DNA from 2 places in the Mycolicibacterium sp. XJ879 genome. Region 2 is predicted to be linked to the other one. Evidence: riboswitches for the same ligand, from Rfam matches in the RefSeq annotation. Region 2 holds a riboswitch; the other holds the start of a gene.

Region 1 (7,440 bases), on a different contig from region 2:
AACCCGGCGGCGCCCAAACGGGCGGACGTCAATACCGGGATGATTGACGTTGCCGCTGATTATTGCGTGGTACGCGCCCGGTTTGCTGGCTGCCCGCGATCAGGTTACTGGCGCAGCATCAGGTCCAGCACCCGCTCACGCAGCGATGCCGACATTTCCTGGCTCGACGTCGCCTCGTGCAACAGGCCGACACCGGCGGCGAACAACACCGTCGCGCGCAAGTCGGCCTCGTCGCGCTCGAACCCGTAGTCGACGAAGGCCTGCCGGACCGCGCACAGCACGCGTTCGTCGCTGCGTCGAACGCTCGCCAGCACCGCGCCGTCGGTCAGCGCCCAGACCCGCATCGCGCGTTCCAGCGCCCAGTGGTCGGGACGCATCAGCGTCTGCAGCATCGCCGACAACCGTTGGCGCGGATCAGCTTCGAAGTTCTCCTCGAACCGGCGCCGTCGTTGGTCGTGGAGGTTGCCCCAGGCGTGCGTCAATGCCGCCCGGTATTCCGGCATATCGGTGAAGTGCCAGTAGAAGCTGCCTTTGGTGACCGACAGCCGGTCGCACAACCGGCTGATCCGCAGCGCGGCCGGACCCCCCTCGGCGAGGACCGCGAAACCGGCCTGAATCCAGTCGTCGGCCGTCACCCGCCGGCCAGCACCGGTCGGCGCCGTCATAGGGCGAGCATACGCTGGTTATTGACACCGACGAATATATTCATTGTGGCAACCGCGGCCGCCTGGTAGGCGCCGCCGCTCGTCGGCTCCTACTCCGGCCCGCCCGACCGGAGGCACCCGTTTTTAAAACCCTCGTGCCAGCGCGGCGGCCACGGTTGCTATAGCTGGGGACCATACCATACGGGCTGGTACGGAATGGCCGGTTTTGCACGGAAGTCTGCTGGCGCACAACGCTTCTGACGCCGCGCCCGACCCGGCTGCCCATCCCGGGCGTTTAGCGGCTCCGCGAGTGGGCAACCGGATGTGCGTGGAGCCCGATAACACCGAATTCGACGCCTCGCCCAACGACGCCGGCGGGGTCGACGACACCCTGCGCCCGATGGAGGCGACCGATTCCGACGACGTCCGCAACGACGAAGGCGATGAGGTGGTCGATCCGCCGGAGGAGTGGGCGGCCGCCGACCACATCGCCGCCGAACCCGACGGTGAGTCCCTCGACGAGAAGCTGGCCGCCGAGCGGCCCGACCAGACCCCGAGGCCGTCCCCGCAAGGCACCGACGACGTCGAGCGCATCGACCCCGAAAGCCACGGCCGCAGCGAGGGCGATGTCGACGGCGCGCCGGAGGATGGCAGCTCGATCTTTCCCGTCGTCGAGTAGCGGTCAATCCGTCGGGGTGCGCAGCACCAGCATCGAGCGCGCCTCGACGGTGACCTTCGCACCCGCCGCGACCTCGGCGCTCTCGTCGTCACCGCCGGCTGCGGTGTCGACGACGGGAAGCCACGCCGGTGCGTATTTCTTGGCCGGGAGGGCGAACTCGATCGGCTCGTGGTGCGCGTTGAAGCACAGCAGAAACGAGTCATCGAGCACCCGCTGACCTCGCACGTCCAGATACGGGATGCCCTGGCCATTGAGGTACACCGCGATCGACTTGGCGAACCCGCTCTCCCAGTCCTCGTCGCTCATCTCCGAACCGTCGGGCGCCAGCCAGGCGATGTCGGGTAGACCCCCGCCGCCGCGCCGGCGTACGGGGTCCCCGGAGAAGAACCGTCGCCGCCGGAACACCGGGTGGGCGGCGCGCAGCGCGGACACCGTGCGGGTGAACTCCATCAACTCGGTGTCCGCGTTGGCCCAGTCGATCCAGGACAGTTCGTTGTCCTGGCAGTACACGTTGTTGTTGCCCTGCTGCGTGCGCCCGAGTTCGTCGCCGTGGCTGATCATCGGCACGCCCTGAGACAGCAGCAGCGTAGTCAGGAAGTTGCGCTGCTGGCGTGCCCGCAGCGCGTTGACCTCCGCGTCGTCGGTCGGGCCTTCGGCGCCGCAGTTCCAGGACCGGTTGTGGCTTTCGCCGTCGTTGTTGTCCTCGCCGTTGGCCTCGTTGTGCTTTTCGTTGTAGGACACCAGGTCACGAAGCGTGAAGCCGTCGTGTGCGGTGACGAAGTTGATGGAGGCGACGGGCCTGCGCGCGGTGTGCTCGTAGAGGTCGGCCGAGCCGGTCAGCCGGTAGGCGAACTCGTCGATGGTCGCCGGCTCACCGCGCCAGTAGTCGCGAACCGTGTCGCGGTACTTCCCGTTCCACTCGGTCCACTGCGGCGGGAAGTTGCCGACCTGGTAGCCGCCGGGTCCGACGTCCCACGGCTCGGCGATCAGCTTGACCTGGCTGACCGTCGGATCCTGCTGCACGAGTTCGAAGAACGTCGACAGCCGGTCCACGTCGTAGAACTCGCGGGCCAGTGTGGAGGCCAGATCGAAGCGGAAGCCGTCGACGTGCATCTCGGTGACCCAGTAGCGCAGCGAATCCATGATGAGCTGCAGTGAATGCGGGTGTCCGACGTTGAGGCTGTTGCCGGTGCCGGTGTAGTCCATGTAGTAGCGCTTGTCGTCCTCGACCAGCCGGTAGTAGGCCGCGTTGTCGATACCGCGGAAGCTGGCCGTCGGGCCCAGGTGGTTGCCCTCGGCGGTGTGGTTGTAGACGACGTCGAGCAGCACCTCGATGCCGGCTTCGTGTAGCGCACGCACCATCGCCTTGAACTCCTGCACCTGTCCGCCGGGGTTGGGGCTGGAGCTGTACTTGGCGTCCGGGGCGAAGAAGCCGATGGTGTTGTAGCCCCAGTAGTTGGTGAGGCCCTTCTCCAGGAGCGTGGAGTCGTTGGCGAAGTGGTGCACCGGCATCAACTCGAGCGCGGTGACCCCCAGCGAGGTCAGATGCTCGATGATCACCGGATGCGCGACGGCCGCGTAGGTGCCGCGGATCTGTTCGGGGATGTCGGGATGCGTCTGGGTCAGCCCCTTGACGTGGGCTTCGTAGATGACGGTGTCGGCGTACTCGTAGCCGGGCGGGCGGTCGCTGCCCCAGTCGAAGAACGGGTTGATGACGACGGACTTCGGCATGGACGCCGCCGAGTCGTCGTCGTTGCGGCTGTCGGGTTCACCGAAGGTGTAACCGAACAGCGCCTGGCCCCAGTCGAAGTTGCCGTCGATGGCTTTCGAGTACGGGTCGGCCAGCAGCTTGTTCGGGTTGCAGCGCTGTCCCTCGGCCGGGTCGTAGGGGCCGTGCACCCGGTACCCGTAGCGCTGGCCGGGTTCGATGTTGGGGATGAAGCCGTGCCAGACGAACCCGTCGACCTCGGGCAGCGTCAGCCGGGATTCGGTGCCGTCAACGTCGAACAGACACAACTCCACCTTGTCGGCGACCTCGCTGAACAGGGCGAAGTTGGTGCCGGTGCCGTCGTAGGTGGCGCCGAGGGGATATGCCTTGCCGGGCCAGACTTCCAAGATTGCACTCCAGTGATCGGTGAACGAGACGATACGGGGGATGCCCAATCGCGGCGCATCGCAACCGTGGTCCGTCGGATAGGGTGGGCGGTGCAGTTGGTCTGTTGGCGCTGAAGTTTGGCGTCGGCATCGAGCCACATGTGTGGCGAGAGGGAACCCGGTGAGAATCCGGGACTGTCCCGCAGCGGTATGCAGGAACGACTGCCGTCATCAGCACTGGCCCACCGGGGCCGGGAAGCGACGGCCACTAGGTGCACTTCGGTGCGTGCCTGCGAGTCCGAAGACCTGCCAGCTGTGCCGGACGCGCCGCGTCCGGTGGTTCATCGCCTCGTGGAATGGGCAGTGGCCGAAGCGGTGAAAACCCGTATTCGGTGCGCGTCCCCGGCGATGACCATCCGCCGTAGCAAGAGGACCACGTCATGAACACCACCGCTTTCAACGCCACCATTCTCGGATCTCCCCGCATCGGGCCGAACCGCGAACTCAAGCGCGCCGCCGAGAAGTACTGGGCAGGCAACTCCGATCGCAGCGAGCTGGAATCGGTGGCCGCGCAGCTGCGCCGCGACACCTGGGAAGCCCTCGTCGCCGCCGGGCTGGACTCCGTGCCGGTGAACACCTTCTCCTACTACGACCAGGTGCTCGACACCGCGGTGATGGTCGGGGCGCTACCGCCACGCGTCGCGGGGGTGGCCGATGATCTGGACCGCTACTTCGCCGCGGCCCGCGGCAACGACGAGATCGCACCGCTGGAAATGACCAAGTGGTTCGACACCAACTACCACTACATCGTGCCCGAGCTGGGCCCCGACACCAGGTTTACGCTGGATCCGGCCAAGGTGCTGGCCGAGCTGAAGGAGGCGCAAGCCCTCGACGTGCCCGCGCGCCCGGTGCTCGTCGGCCCGATCACCTTCCTGGCGCTGTCCAAGGCCGTCGACGGAGCCGCCGCGCCGATCGATCGGCTGGACGAGCTCGTCGCGGTGTACGCGGAGCTGCTCGGGGAGCTGACCAATGCCGGCGCGGCGTGGGTGCAGTTCGACGAGCCGGTGCTGGTGACCGACATCCTCGACAACACCGCGGAGTTGGCCCAGCGGACGTACGCGACGCTGGGCCGGTTGACCAGACGGCCGGCGCTGTTCGTCGCGACCTACTTCGGCGAGCTCACCGCCGCGTTGCCCGCGCTGGCCCGGACACCGGTGGAGGCCATCGGGGTCGACCTCGTCGCCGGGGGAGTGTCGGCGGTGGCGGCGGTGCCCGAGCTGGCCACCAAGACCCTGGTGGCCGGCGTCGTCGACGGCCGCAACATCTGGCGCACGAACCTGGAGTCCGCGCTGGCGACGCTGGCGACGCTGATGGGCCTGGCCGACCACGTGGCGGTCTCGACGTCATGCTCGACGCTGCACGTGCCGTATTCGCTGGACGCCGAGGAGGGGTTGGACGCGCAGTTGCGCAGCTGGCTGGCGTTCGGGTTCGAGAAGGTCGCCGAGGTGGTGGCGCTGTCGCGGGGCATCACGACCGGGCGCGACGCCATTTCGGCCGAGGTGGCCGCGTCCAACGCCGCCGCCGCGTCGCGGCGCTCCGACCCGCGCCTGACCAACGAACAGGTGCGGTCGCGGATTTCCTCGATCGCCGCGTCGGGCGCCAAGCGGGGACCGGCCGACAAGCGTCGCGCCGCCCAGCAGGAGCGGCTGAAGCTGCCGGTGTTGCCGACGACCACCATCGGGTCGTATCCGCAGACGTCGGCCATCCGGGTGGCCCGCGCCGAGTTGAGGACCGGCAAGATCGACTACGCCGAATACGTGCGCAGGATGAAGGCCGAGATCGCCGAGGTGATCAAGCTGCAAGAGGACCTCGGCATCGACGTGCTGGTGCACGGCGAACCGGAACGCAACGACATGGTGCAGTACTTCGCCGAGCAACTCGACGGCTTCTTCGCGACACAGAACGGCTGGGTGCAGTCCTACGGCAGCCGGTGCGTGCGCCCGCCGATCCTGTACGGCGATGTCGCGCGGCGCCAACCGATGACCGTGGAGTGGATGAGCTACGCGCAGTCGCTGACCGACAAGCCGGTCAAGGGCATGCTCACCGGTCCGGTGACGATCCTGGCGTGGTCGTTCGTTCGTGATGATCAGCCGCTGGCGGAGACGGCGGCGCAGGTCGCGTTGGCCATCCGCGACGAGACGGTCGATCTGGAATCGGCCGGCATCGGCATCATCCAGGTCGACGAGCCGGCGCTGCGCGAGTTACTGCCGCTGCGGTCGAAAGACAAAGACGCCTATCTGCGGTGGGCGGTCGATGCGTTCCGGCTGTCCACGTCGGGTGTCGCGGACGCCACCCAGATCCACACCCACCTGTGCTATTCGGAGTTCGGTGAAGTGATCGGCGCGATCGCCGCGCTCGACGCCGATGTGACGTCGATCGAGGCGGCGCGTTCGGATATGGAGGTGCTGGAGGATCTCAACGCCGCGGGGTTCGCCAACAGCGTCGGGCCAGGTGTCTACGACATCCACTCGCCGCGGGTGCCCGGCACCGAGGAGATGGCGACGTTGCTGCGCGAGGCGCTGGAAGCCGTTCCGGCAGAGCGGTTGTGGGTCAACCCGGACTGCGGGCTCAAGACCCGCAGGACCGATGAGGTGACGGCGTCGCTGCGCAATATGGTCGCGGCAGCGACGCAGGTGCGCGGCTCGGCTAGCTGACCTGCACGCCGGCCGCGCGCAATTCCTCGAGGGCTGTGGCGGTCGAATCCGGGGCCACGCCCGCGGTGAGATCCAGCAGCACCCGGGTGGTGAAACCGGCGGCGTTGGCGTCGGCGGCGGTGGCCCTAACGCAGTGGTCGGTGGCGATCCCGACCACGTCGACCTCGTCGACGCCGCGCTGCCGTAACCAGTCGGCGAGCGCGGTGCCGTCGTCGTCGGTGCCCTCGAACCCGCTGTAGGCCGCCGAATAGTGGCCCTTGCGGAAGACGGCTTCCACGGCGGTGGCGTCGAACTCCGGGTGAAACTCCGCGCCGACGGTATCGGCGACGCAATGCCTGGGCCAGGACACCTTGTAGTCGGGGTTGTCGGAGAAGTGGTCACCGGGATCGATGTGAAAGTCCTTGGTGGCCACGATATGTGCGTAGTCGGATCGGTCGGCGAGGAGGCGGGTGACGTTGCGGGCCACCTCGCCGCCGCCGGTCACGGCCAGCGAACCGCCCTCGCAGAAGTCGTTTTGCACGTCGACGATGATCAGCGCCTTCATACCTCAACCGTAGCGCCGTCATCCGCCGAAGAGCAGATACAGCCCGGTGAACGTGTAGCCGACCATCACCAGCATCATCGCGAGCTGACCGGTGAGCTGGTGGTCGGCGGGCAGCAGCCGCAGCGCGCGGTCGTGCGCGGCGATCACCCCGGCGACGTGGCCGGCCAGTACGCTACCGACCTTGATGGTGGCCAGCAGCGAAGGATGAAGCGACAGTACGTAGTTGACTTCCGCGTCGAGCCCGAACAGCAGGATGATCGTCTGCTGACCGCGTTCCACCAGGTAGGTCAGGTAGTGCGCGAAGACATAGCCGATCACGATGGGGATCAGCGAATGCGCCATCTGTCCGGGCAGCGCGCGGCGCTGTTCGCGGTCGACGCCTCCGGTCGCAATTGCGGCCAGCCAGAACGTGCCCGCGACCACCCCGATGAACAGCAGCAGACCTGCCGTGCGGATCAAGGTGGCGGTCAGGGTGGACGTGGAGTTCTCGTCGACGAAATCGCGCCAGCGCGGCATCGCCGAAAAGCTGTCGAACGCAGTCGATCCCAGCAGCACGGCCATGACCGCGACGATCCCGGACCGGATCGGCAACGACGGCAGGTGATCGAACGGATTGCCGAACGCGACCAGCCCGCTGCGCGGGTCGCGCCGCCACGGCGACAGCCGCGACACCACCACGCTGTATACCTCGAACGGATCGGCCCGGCCATACCAACGCGGACCACACAGCAGCCCACCTGCCAGCGTGATCACCAGATAGATCAG
Region 2 (7,440 bases):
GGGTGGGGATGGTCCGCTGGGCCGCGCGATTGTGGAAGCAACAGGACCAATATGACTGGCTCAGCGCATACCTGAACGAGCGGGGACTCCAGAAGTTCTGGCGATACGCGACGTCCGCCTTCACGCTTGTGTTCGCTGCCTTGCCCATCCTGTTGCTGTGGAGTCCGGCCGGCCCCAACCACACCGCGACCACCGTCGTCGCCATCCTTGCCGTAGGAGTCGGCGTCGGCGGTGCACTGCTGTGGTTGCTGCGCTGGCCCACCCGGCGGCAGTCAGTGGTGTATTCCATTTCGGCCGGCATTGCGATCGGCGCAATGGCTCTTTCGATGTCCAACCCGTACACGGGTTTGATGGGGTGCACGATCTTCGCCGTCATCGGCGGTGTCGTCGCCTACTTCCACACCAGCGGCCTCACGATGGTCAACCTGGGCTTCGCCATGGTGTGCGCGACCATCCTCTCGTACCGGCTCATCGCCACCAGCGGCGACGTCGCGCTGGCGGTCGCGTCGTTCCTCACGGTCGGAGCGCTGAACATCGGTGTGCCCTTTGGGATCCAGTCGTTGATGCAGACGTTGCGAACCGACCTGCGCGGTTCCGACCGCGATTCGCTCACCGGGTTGCACAATCGGCGGTCGTTCCACAACACGGTCTATGAACTGATGATGCTCGATCGACCCCGTACGGGAATGTATCTCGTCATGGCGATGGTCGACCTCGACAACTTCAAGCAACTCAACGACACCCTCGGCCACGCCGCGGGTGATGAGGCCTTGGTGATGGTGAGCGCGACGCTTCAGGAGAACTGCCGCGCCACAGCGGTCATCTGTCGGCTCGGGGGAGAGGAGTTTTTGGTCGCCGACCTCGATGACAGCCCGAACCCAGCCAAGATGGCCGAGCGACTGCGCGGAGCTATCGCCAGAATCCCGTTTTCGGTGACTGCGAGTATCGGCACCGCGGGCGCACCGCTTGATGGCTACTCGCCCAGAGACAACCTCCAACTAATCGATGCGCTGATCCGCACTTCGGACCTGGCGATGTATGAGGCCAAACGCGCTGGCGGCAACCGCGTCTGCCACCATCCGACGCTGGTATCCGTCGACCGCGAAACAAACTGAGCGGTCAGTAATCCCAGACGGCAGGTACACACCGAAACACGTCGCCTGCATATGCCACCCGGCAAACCGACGGGAACGGCAGGTGAGTGGCCACCATCGACTCGCCGGTCGCCGCCAACTCGCGCAACAGGCCGACCCGCACCCGCACCGACTCCTCAGGATCGTGCTCAAAGCCGTTGTGCCACTCGGGGTTATCGAAACCTGGTGCGAACACAGCGTCGCCGGCGAATGTCAGTCGCTCGCCGCCGGAGGCGAGGCGGACAATGCTGTGTCCCGGAGTGTGGCCTCCCGTACGAGACACGAGCACACCCGGCGCCACTTCGTACTCGGACTCGAACGTTCGCAGCTGGCCGCGGTACTCGTCCAGGAACTGCGCGGCGACCCGCCGGAGCACGTCCGGCACTGGCTGAGGCATATCGGTCCGGGAGAAATCGGGCGCCTCCCAGAACTCGGCCTCGAGGCTCGCCACGTGAATCTGCAGATCCGGGCGAAGCCGCTCCTTCAACCCTTCGGTGAGCAGGCCGCCGACGTGATCCATGTGTAAATGGGTGAGCACCACGTCGGTCACGCTTGCGGGATCGATCCCGGCGGCCGCCATCCGCCGGCCCAACTGCCCGGCCCGCGGAAAGTCCGGAAACTCCAAGCCCAGCCCGGCGTCGACGAGGATGGTCCGCTGGCCGCTGCGCACCACGACCACGTTCAGCGGCCAGTCGAGCACATCCGGTGGCAGAAACCTGTCGTTCAGCCAACCTTCGAACTCGACTGCGTCGGCGTTGGTCGCCATCGTCTTGCTGGTGATCGGCAATACTCCGTCGCTGATCACCAACACCTCGATGTCGCCGACCGCCACCGCATATCGCGAGGGCACCAACTCGTCGAGCCCTTGGGTACCGAAGTGGGAAACGTTGTCCAAGCTCATGGTTCTCCTCCTGAGCGCCTTGTCCCGAAGACATGGGATTGCCCTGTCTTTCCCGTAGAACGCGCCGCAGTGCGAGGAGTTATCCAGAGGGGGCGGTGACCACGAGTTCGTGGTCACCGGTGGCCCAGGCGGATTCGAACACATCGATGCTGACCTGCTCGCCGCGCGTGTCGTCGCTGCCGCTGTCGCCGAGATAGACCGCGTCGTTGTCGAAATCGATGGCCGCGACGGTGATCATGTGACCGCAGTTGGTCCGGTCGCCTTCGGTGTCCCAGATGATGCGGGAGTTCACGCACACCATCGCCTGTTGCCCGTTGCCGAGATAGCCGGCCAGCGCGTCGATGCCGGTGTCGAACCCGCCGTCGGCGGCTTCGGCGTCGTTGGTGTAATCCGCGTCGATCCCGTAGTGCTCCAGGAGGAGCAGCAGATCGGTCGAGCAGGTGCCGTGGCCGACGCCGCCGTCGCTGGGATCGACACTCTCGTCGTACACCGGTTCGCCTGGTGAGCACTGGCTTGGCGTGGCGGCTGCAAGGTCGATGATCTCGCGTTCGGTGGGGGCAGTACCGGTGACTTCACCGACGACCATGCGGGTGGCCATCAGACCGCAGTCGCTCTCGCTCTGCTGCGCCCAGAACCGGGTGGCGGCCCCGGGGTCTCCGTAGACGCCGCCGAGGATTGCGGTGTCGTCGTCCTCGGTGTCGTCTTGAATCGCATCGACGCTTCGCGGGGTACGCGGTTCGTCGTGCCCGCGACAGGTGAACGTCGGCGTTTCCGGCGCGGCTACCGCAGCCTCCGGCGGGGCTGCCGCAGGTTCTGTCGTGCCCCCGCAGGCGACGCCGGCTACGACCGCCAATCCGGCGATAACCGTGGCTATGAACCTGATTCGGGCTGGTTCACCTCTTCGGCGCAGTGCCACCCCGTGAAATTAGCAGATAGTTGTCCCGGCTAAGCACTTTTACGGTGTTCGATCGCGAACTGACGGATACACGCATTGATCTCGTCAGGGATCTCGGCTGGCAAGGCGTGGGACGCGGTGGGCCAGAGGTGATATCGCCACGCCGGCACCACGGACTGCATCCGTCGAATTCCCTTTCTGAATCGTGAACGGTGTTGCCCGCCAGAAGAACTTGGACCGGGATAGATACTGAACGCAACAGACGGTCGCTGGGGAAGCGCAGCGCTGGTGTGCGCACGGGTGGAGCGAAGGCCGCGAATCCTGCCGTGAACAACCGGGCAAGCGTATCGATGGAGCTGCCCGGTGTGGGGTGGCCCGCAATCCATGCCGCGGCTCTTCCGGCTCGCACGGAACGTGGGCGCGACATTATGAGCGCAAGACTTCGCCAGAACGTTGCAGAAGTCCGCGCCACCGTGCTGGCCGGATCAACCAGTGTCACGGTCGCCAGCCGACCGGGCGCACGCGCCGCAGTGTGGGTGGCGAGCCAACCGCCGTACGAATGCCCGACGAGGTGTACTGCACGCAGTCTCAGCCCCTCGAGGACTTCGTCGATGCTGCGTGCGCAATCTGCGGGAGCGAACATCGTTTTCGACTGAATGCTTGCCCCGGGTTGGCCCAACATATCCAACGTGTAAACGGTGAAATCGCTTGCCAACCCCGCGACTTGCTCCCACCACATCGCCGACGTCAGGAAAAAGCCGTGTATCAGCACGACGGGTATGCCGTCGGCCGGCCCGTGCTGGTATACCCGAACGGTGCCGAACCTGGTTGGAACGTCGTGTACGACATTCGGTGGCGGGCTCAGCGCCCGTAACTCGTCATACGCTGCCAGATAGTGCCTGCGCGCGTCGGCGCACTTGAACCCGCCGTCAGCTAAGCCCAGCAAGAACACCTCCTGCCGACGCGGCAATGCACGATCGAGCCACGGTAACGCTCAACAAATCCTTCTTACCGCAAAATCGCCATGAGGTAGCCTCAGCCGTTGAGAACGGTCACATCCGTGTATGCGGGTGTCAGGGAATCCGGTGGGAATCCGGAACTGGCGCGCAGCGGTATGGGGGACGGGCTCGACATTAGTCACTGGGAGGCCACTGGAATCCTGGGAAGGCGTCGAGTCCGGACGATCCCGAGTCCGAAGACCTGCCGTTCTCACTTGTGTCCACCGGTATCTCGCGCTCGGATACCCCGGCATATTGAGGCAAGTTCTCGACGTGACTGTCACCGAGAAGACACTTCGTCGCACCGGCGCGACGCCCGTGCCGACGGTGCGACGTGTCTCGGTTGTCGCACTGACCACGGTGCTCGCGATCCTCACGGCGGTGAGCATCGTCGTCTCGGTCGCCTTCGGCGCCGAGCAGATTCCGCTAGGTGACGTGTGGCGCACCGTCATCGGCCGCTTCACCGGCGCAACCGTCGAGACGGGATACGACGTCATCGTCTGGGATCTGCGCTTGCCGCGCTCGGTGCTGGCGGCGATCGTCGGCGCGGGTCTGGCGCTGGCCGGCGCGCTGATGCAGGCCCTGGTCCGCAACCCGCTGGCCGAACCGTATCTGCTGGGCGTCTCGGCGGGTGCGGCGGTGGGCGCGACGGCAGTGATGACGCTGGGCGCGCTGGCCGGGCTGGGGATATGGGCGTTGTCCGGCGGTGCGCTGATGGGCGCGCTGGTCGCGACGCTGACCGTCTATCTGGTGGCGCGCGCCCAGGGCGGGCTCACCGCGCTGCGCCTGATCCTGTCCGGCGTGGTGCTGTCGTCGGCGTTCATGGCGTTGTCGTCGCTGCTGGTGTTCACGGCGGGCGATCCGCACGCCGCCGAAAGCGTGATGTTCTGGCTGCTCGGCAGCGTCGCCGGTGCGACGTGGGCGAAGGTGCCGCTCGCCGGTGCGGTGGTGCTGATCTCGTTCATCGGGGCGCTGCTGATCCATTCGTGGCTCGACGCCTACGCCGCAGGCGCCGACACGGCCACCTCCCTCGGCGTGCCGGTACCCGCCCTGCGCAACGCACTGTTCCTGATCCAGGCGGTTCTGGTCGGCGTGCTGGTCGCCGTTTCCGGCGGCATCGGGTTCGTCGGGCTCATCGTGCCGCACGCCGCGCGGCTGGTGGTGGGGGCAACCCATCGCGCGATGCTGCCGGTCGCCGTCTGCACCGGGGCGTTGTTTCTGGTGTGGGTCGACGTGATCTCGCGCGAGATGGCAGCACCGCGGGAGATGCCGCTGGGCATCGTCACCGGTCTGATCGGCGCACCGGTGTTCCTGTTCCTGATGGGGCGCCGCCGCTACGAGTTCGGAAACAGCACATGAGTGCGGCCGCGATGTGCGCGCAGGGCTTCGAGTGTCGCCGCGGTGGCAGAACCGTGGTGGCCGGTGTGGATCTGGCGATTCCCGCCGGCACCCGGTTGGCGGTGGTCGGGCCGAACGGCTCAGGTAAGACCACGCTGCTGCGTGTCCTGTCGGGCTTGGACGCGCCGGCGTCCGGGGCGATCCGGGTCGACGGGGAAGATCTGCACCGCATGCCCGCCCGGCGCCGGGCCCACACGATCGCGGTGGTCGGGCAGGAGGAGCGGCCTTCGGGTGAGCTCACGGTCGCCGAAGCCGTCGGGCTGGGGCGGACCCCGTACCGCAATCCGTGGTCGGGCGCGGGGCTGGGAGAGCAGGGCATCATCGACGACGCGCTGGACGCCGTTGGGCTGCGCGGATGGGGCGATCGGTCGTGCTCACAACTCTCCGGTGGTGAGCGCCACCGCGTCGTGCTTGCGCGGGCGCTGGCTCAGCGCACATCGGTACTCGTACTCGACGAACCCACCAACCACCTCGATGCCGCTTGGCGGCTGAGGTTCATGCGGATCCTCGATGACCTCGAATGCACGGTCGTCGCCGCGATGCACGACCTCGACCTCGTACTACGGCATTTCGACGCGGTCGCCGTCGTCGCCGGCGGGACCCTCTTCGCGCACGGGCCACCCACCGAGGTGCTGAACTCGCGGCTGTTGTGGGAGGTGTTCGACGTTGCCGGTGACGTCGTCGCCCATCCCACGACGGGCCGTAGCCATCTCCTGCTCACCCACGCCGATCCGGCATTCAACGAATCACGAGGAATATGACAGTGGCACAACACCTTCGGGTCAGCCTGGCCCTTTCCGCACTGTTGGTGGGCTTGAGCACCGCGTGCGGGTCGCCGACCGACGCGTCTTCTCCCGCCGACACGGTGACCGTCACCAACTGCGGTGAGGAGGTCACCTACGAGCAGCCGCTGGAGCGATTGTTTGTCAACGACGGCGGAATGATCGCGATCGCATTGGCCGCCGGCGCGCGTGAGCAGATGACCGCGGTAAGTTCCATGGCCCGCGACGTGGACGTACTGCGACTCGAATACGGTTCGCAGGTCGACGATCTCAACGAAGTGGCGCCGGCACAACCGACCCTGGAGAACATCGTCGGCGCGCAGCCGCAGGTGCTTTTCGCCGGGTTCAATTACGGCATGGGGGAGGCACGGGGGATCACGCCGGAAATCCTTGCGACACACGGCATTGACGTCTACCAGCTGTCGGAGGCATGCCGCCAGATCGAGGGGGAGGCCAAGCGCGGCACCATGGACCCGTGGGTCGCGCTTGACACCGACCTGCGCAACATCGGCACCATCACCGGAAACGCCGAGCAGGGCGCGCGAGCGGCCGACGATATCGTCGCGAGGCTGCAAACCTTGCGTGCCGCACCGCAACCCGAGCAGAAGCCGACCGTCTTCCTCTTCGACAGCGGCAAGGACACCATATTCTCGTCCGGCGCGTTCGGCGGGCCCCAGGGCATCATCGACGCTGCCGGGGCCCGTAACGCCACCGAAGATGTCCAGGACACCTGGACGACGGTGAGCTGGGAACGGATCACCACCGCCGATCCCGACCTGATCGTGTTCGTCGACTACCCGGGCCAGACGGCCGAGGAGAAGATTGCAGCGTTGAAGAGCAACCCGGCGAGCCGGAACCTCAGGGCGGTCCGTGAGAACCGGTTCATCAACCTGCCCTACGCCATGTGGGTGTCCAGCCCGCTGAACATCGACGCCGCGGAGACGCTGCGATCAGTGCTCGAAAAGCACGGTCTTGCACCACAATCGGGTATCACGCCGAGCCTTGACGTGGCACAGCTCGATCTTCCGGGCAACGATTGGTTGAAGTGACCTTCTAGGTGCGGTTGAGTGCGAGCACGGGGATGGTGCGGATGCCGGCGGTTTTCTGCTCGTACTCGCCGAAGCCGGGATAGCGGCGGGCTTGTTCGCCGTAGATGCGGTCGCGGTCGGCACCGGAGATCTCGGTGACGCTGACGTCATAGGTTTCGGTGCCGACCTCGACGCGCGCGGTGCCGGCTGACGTGAGGTTGTAGTACCAGGCGGGATGCGTCGGGGCGCCCGCCTTGGAGGCGAACACGTAGATGGTGTCGGGATCGTCGTCGTCGGGCAGGTAC

Evidence for each region. Region 2 has a riboswitch for cobalamin ahead of ABQF13_RS16500 (FecCD family ABC transporter permease). Riboswitches for the same ligand answer to the same signal wherever they lie in the genome.
Region 1: linked by a shared signal. The riboswitch ahead of metE (5-methyltetrahydropteroyltriglutamate--homocysteine S-methyltransferase) and the one ahead of ABQF13_RS16500 (FecCD family ABC transporter permease) in region 2 are both predicted to bind cobalamin.

Annotation. Positions count from the first base shown of each region.
Region 1 is NZ_JBEFTH010000002.1:357,550-364,989, forward strand. Features, by position in the region: gene ABQF13_RS05475 (TetR/AcrR family transcriptional regulator) at 105-665, opposite strand; gene ABQF13_RS05480 (hypothetical protein) at 967-1,323, shown strand; gene glgX (glycogen debranching protein GlgX) at 1,327-3,438, opposite strand; cobalamin riboswitch at 3,539-3,745, shown strand; gene metE (5-methyltetrahydropteroyltriglutamate--homocysteine S-methyltransferase) at 3,858-6,131, shown strand; gene ABQF13_RS05495 (isochorismatase family protein) at 6,124-6,675, opposite strand; gene ABQF13_RS05500 (hypothetical protein) at 6,694-7,440, opposite strand, start outside.
Region 2 is NZ_JBEFTH010000007.1:8,612-16,051, reverse strand. Features, by position in the region: gene ABQF13_RS16520 (GGDEF domain-containing protein) at 141-1,115, shown strand; gene ABQF13_RS16515 (MBL fold metallo-hydrolase) at 1,120-2,034, opposite strand; gene ABQF13_RS16510 (hypothetical protein) at 2,114-2,887, opposite strand; gene ABQF13_RS16505 (alpha/beta fold hydrolase) at 2,928-3,668, opposite strand; cobalamin riboswitch at 3,962-4,151, shown strand; gene ABQF13_RS16500 (FecCD family ABC transporter permease) at 4,246-5,286, shown strand; gene ABQF13_RS16495 (ABC transporter ATP-binding protein) at 5,283-6,086, shown strand; gene ABQF13_RS16490 (ABC transporter substrate-binding protein) at 6,083-7,156, shown strand; gene ABQF13_RS16485 (nitroreductase family deazaflavin-dependent oxidoreductase) at 7,161-7,440, opposite strand, start outside.